Regions from separate parts of the Paenibacillus sp. FSL H7-0735 genome, predicted to be linked through region 1. Evidence: riboswitches for the same ligand, from Rfam matches in the RefSeq annotation. Region 1 holds a riboswitch; the other holds the start of a gene.
What was found. A riboswitch is a leader RNA that binds a small molecule or an ion and turns the genes downstream of it on or off. The one in region 1 is predicted to bind glycine.

Region 1 (2,202 bases):
TAATACAACGAAATTAATAACCCCCGCGGCAATCGGAATCCCCACTAAACTAAATGTTTTAACAAAAGGACTTTCTGCCGGGTTTAGTTCTGTCCAAGCGTTGATGCATAATAAGGCAATAATAGCACCCACGTAGAAAAATAGAATTCGTAAAGGTATTTTATTAATCGCCGATGGGATAGTTTTTTCTGGATTGGATGTTTCCGCTGCTGATACCCCCACCAATTCCACACCCACAAAAGCAAACACAACCATTTGAAATGAAAGTAAGAACCCGGAAATCCCGTTTGGAAATACTCCCCCATGTGCCCAAATATTACTGAGCGCAACCGTTCCGGTAGTTGTTTTGAATCCAATCACCAGTAAAACTACCCCTATGGCAATTAACGCGAGAATAGTGATTACCTTAATTAAAGCAAACCAAAATTCCAATTCGCCAAAGCTTTTTACAGTTAATAAATTGAGTCCTAATAAAATAATTAAACAAATGACTGCGGGTATCCATTGCGGGATATCAAACCAATATTGTACATAGACCCCAACAGCTATAATATCGGCCATAGCCGTCATGATCCAGCAAAACCAATAGGTCCATCCAGTTACAAACGCCGCCCGCGGTCCAAGATAGTCTTCGGCAATGTCTGTAAAAGATTGATAACCTGCTTTTGACAACAGAAGTTCTCCCAATGCCCTCATCACAAAGAAAATAGCGATACCCACGATTAAATAAGCAAAAATGATCGATGGTCCTGCCAGCTGTATAGCTTTTCCAGATCCTAAAAATAATCCGGTACCGATGGTTCCACCAATCGCAATGAGCTGAACATGTCGATTCTCTAAATCTCTCTTTAATTCTTGTGCTGCCATTTCGAACTCCCCCTTATGTGAAAAAAATAACAAGTGAAAATGATAACAAAAAAGAGATTGGATACGCTCCAATCTCTTAGGTATAAGAATAATAAATAAAATACATTTATTTATTCTGACGATGATCAGAATAACAAATGAATTATCTAGTACTCTTCTGTCCTTTTGCCTGAGATTGTGAACCCTTCGGCGCCGGGGGATTCCCCCACGGTCTCTCCAGAAGCTGCTCCTGCTATAGTGTGATCCATAGCAATCATAGCTTGCGAATTATTTAATTTTTATGTCGCTAACTTCATTTTTAATATTTTTCAATACTAATCATTGTCAAATATTTTGTCAATAACATTAATTACCGCTTTATTATTGTTCCATTAACTTTTATTGCACACAATTAAGGGCTTGTCAGCCAAGCCCCCAATTCTTCTGTCTGCAGGCACAACCTTCAATACGCTCTCCTTAGCACTCCATGACTGACTAACACCTTACATGTTTTCGTTTGAAGCCCAGCTGCGATTTATCAACTGCCTTTTGAATATTAATTGAAGCATTCAAAATCTTGCTTTTTGCACTACCGGTATGGACTTCCACCGGACCAACTTCCTTTGCAATCTCAACCGCTTTATCATGAAGCGGCAGATAGGATACGCCCACAGTGTAGATGAAATTGTTCATTGCGTATTTCGTTCGTTCAGGGGCATCATGAATCGTATTTTTAGCAAGCTCCAACATAGCGGCCAATTTTTCTGCGGAAAATTCACTGTCCGGGCGATTTCCGAGCAGCCAGCAGTAACAGTTCCAGCCCGCCGACATTTTCAACTCTATCTCACTTGCAATCCATTTATCAGAAACCTCTTGTGCAATATCCGTCTCCGCCAACGTTACTGCCACCACAAAGTCCGATAGCATATAAAAATAAGCCCCAGCAATCCACCGCTCAAAATCCGACTCTGTCATTGCTTTAGGCTCCGCGATCACCCCGGCAAAATACATAGCGTCATAATTTCCTGTAGCATAAAGCTGCTCGGCCAAGGGTTGATTATGTTTTATTTTTCTGAAGATAGGCTTCATCTGGCCTGTGGCCACACCAAAAAGCGGTTCGTGCGCGCCATTGGATAGATATATTTTCTTGGTGCGTTCCTTGCCGAGAGCTTCAAGCTCTTGCATGACCGTTTCTAAATCCATTGTTCGCACTTCCTTTTTTATGAATATTGGCTAGGGACTCAAACTTTACTTGAATATATCATAAAAGCCCTTATAAATATCTTCTTTTATACATCAAGGTAATTTGCCCCGCTATGTATTCAGCGCTATATTGGTTGCCATCCTTAATCCACC
Region 2 (2,202 bases), 440 kb from region 1:
ATAGTGCCTTGGTAACGTACCGCTTCAGGAATATCGGAGAACAGCTCATCTATAGACTGAATCCCGACGGCCTCCATCATCTCTACGCGGTCCTGTTCTGTCATGGGCAGATAACGGTGCTTCATTAAGGTTTCACTCCTTGGCTTTTTTAAAATATAAGAAAGTACAATTTTCACGCTATACTTTATCCTTCTATTTCTCGCTTAAAAGCTCACCGTCCTTATATGGACGCTAAAGGCGTTTATACTTGTAAAAAGGGGCCTTGATCACTACAGCCTTAAGCTGCTTGCCGCGTATCTCTACGTAAACCTCTGTGCCTATTTCACTGTAAGCAGCATCAATCAAAGCCAACCCCAGGTTCCGTTTCAGCGTAGGGGACTGTGTTCCGGTTGTGACCTCACCAATCTTAACCCCATCTGCCCAAACAGGATAATGGGAGCGTGGAATGCCTCGATCAATCATTTCTAGGCCGACAAGGCGACGGGGAATCCCAGCTTCTTTTTGCTGTATTAGTGCATCGCGTCCGATAAAGTCTATTTTGTCCAGCTTCACGAAGAACTGTACTCCTGCTTCAAGCGGGGTGATGTCAGCGGATAGCTCCTGACCGTACAGTGGTAATTTTGCCTCAAAACGCAGGGTATCCCGTGCACCCAGTCCAGCAGGTGTTAATCCGTGAGGCGCGCCTGCAGCAAGCAGTCCGTTCCATAACGTTTCTGCACCTTCCAGCGAAGCGTAGATCTCGAAGCCATCTTCACCGGTATAACCCGTACGGGAGATAAGTACCTCTACACCGCAAACGGTGGCGCGTTCGATGAAATGGAAAGGCTTGAGTGTTGAAATAGGAGCATCAGTAACTTCCGCGAGAATGGTCTCTGCCAGAGGACCCTGCAAGGCGAGCAAAAGCGTCTCGTCAGAGACATTAGTGAGCGTGACTTCGCCGAATTCAGAGGTCAAATTCTCTTGCAGCCACTGGAAGTCTTTGTAGATGTTGGAGGCATTAACGACGAGCATATAATGCCCTTCGCTTAGGCGATACACGAGTAGATCGTCGACAACTCCGCCATTTGGATAACAGAGCAGTGTATATTGTGCCGCACCATCCGTGAGACGGCTGACATCATTGGTTGTCATTTTTTGCAAAAAGGCTTCTGCACCGCTCCCAATCACCATGAATTCACCCATATGCGAGACATCGAACAGCCCAGCCTGCTGGCGAACGGCTTCATGCTCTTTTACGATACCTGTAAACTGTACTGGCAGCTCCCAGCCACCGAAGTCAATGCATCTGGATTCCGCATAAGCGGAATAGAGATCATAAAAAGGTGTTCTTCTCAAAGCATCCATGTCGTCACTCCCCTTGATCTGATTACATACGAAAAAAGGACAGGCAGAAGCAATCATGCATAAATGCACAAATCGCTTTCTGCTCTGTCCTTTGTACCTGAGAGTTACCCTGCCGTAACTAGCTTGCAGGTTTCCCCGTTGGTGATCTGACGCATCTAGCCTTGCGTCTGATGCTCTCCAGAGATACGTCCGACAAAGGTCCTTTTGCCTGAGAGATTCACCCCTGTTAGGGCTTACTCCTTCGGCGCCGTCTTCAAGTGAGACAGTCTCTCCCTATGCCATCATCCGCAACTATATTTATTTCAAATATAAGAAAGTATATGGTTCACATTATACATTATCCTTATATTTCTCCGAGAAACGGTTATTGTCTATAAAAAGACGACAACGTCGTTTCTTCTTGTATGTCTCCATTAAACGGGTATAGTCGGGCGCTGTCAACAAGAAAACGTCGAAAAAATGACAAATTTAAATTTCCTGTTAGTAATATTGACATTGTGAGCCGGGATAACTTAGGCTATAACTAAATTTAGAACTCCAAATTGGAAATGAGGCGGCTTGAAATGAGTGAAGTATTAGACAACCTTCTTTACAGCGAAGAGCATGAATGGGCACAGCAAGTAGAAGGACGAGTAGTACGTGTTGGGATTACGGACCATGCTCAGCATTTATTAGGCGACATCGTATTTGTTGAGTTTCCTGAGGTAGGATCAACCATTTCGGCCGGTGACAGCGTAGGCAGTATCGAATCCGTTAAGACGGTATCGGAATTGTATTCGCCCGTCTCTGGGACGGTTACCAAGGTGAATGATGGATTAGAAGCTAGTCCGGAGCTTATCAATGATCAGCCATATGGCG

Region 2: another riboswitch for glycine. It lies ahead of gcvT (glycine cleavage system aminomethyltransferase GcvT); the one in region 1 lies ahead of NSS82_RS29805 (amino acid permease).

What each region holds. Positions count from the first base shown of each region.
Region 1 is NZ_JBBOZH010000002.1:490,644-492,845, forward strand. Features, by position in the region: gene NSS82_RS29805 (amino acid permease) at 1-867, opposite strand, end outside; glycine riboswitch at 1,015-1,097, opposite strand; gene NSS82_RS29810 (DNA alkylation repair protein) at 1,342-2,049, opposite strand; gene NSS82_RS29815 (TetR/AcrR family transcriptional regulator) at 2,120-2,202, opposite strand, start outside.
Region 2 is NZ_JBBOZH010000002.1:47,651-49,852, reverse strand. Features, by position in the region: gene gcvPA (aminomethyl-transferring glycine dehydrogenase subunit GcvPA) at 1-125, opposite strand, end outside; gene gcvT (glycine cleavage system aminomethyltransferase GcvT) at 232-1,344, opposite strand; glycine riboswitch at 1,531-1,629, opposite strand; gene gcvH (glycine cleavage system protein GcvH) at 1,908-2,202, shown strand, end outside.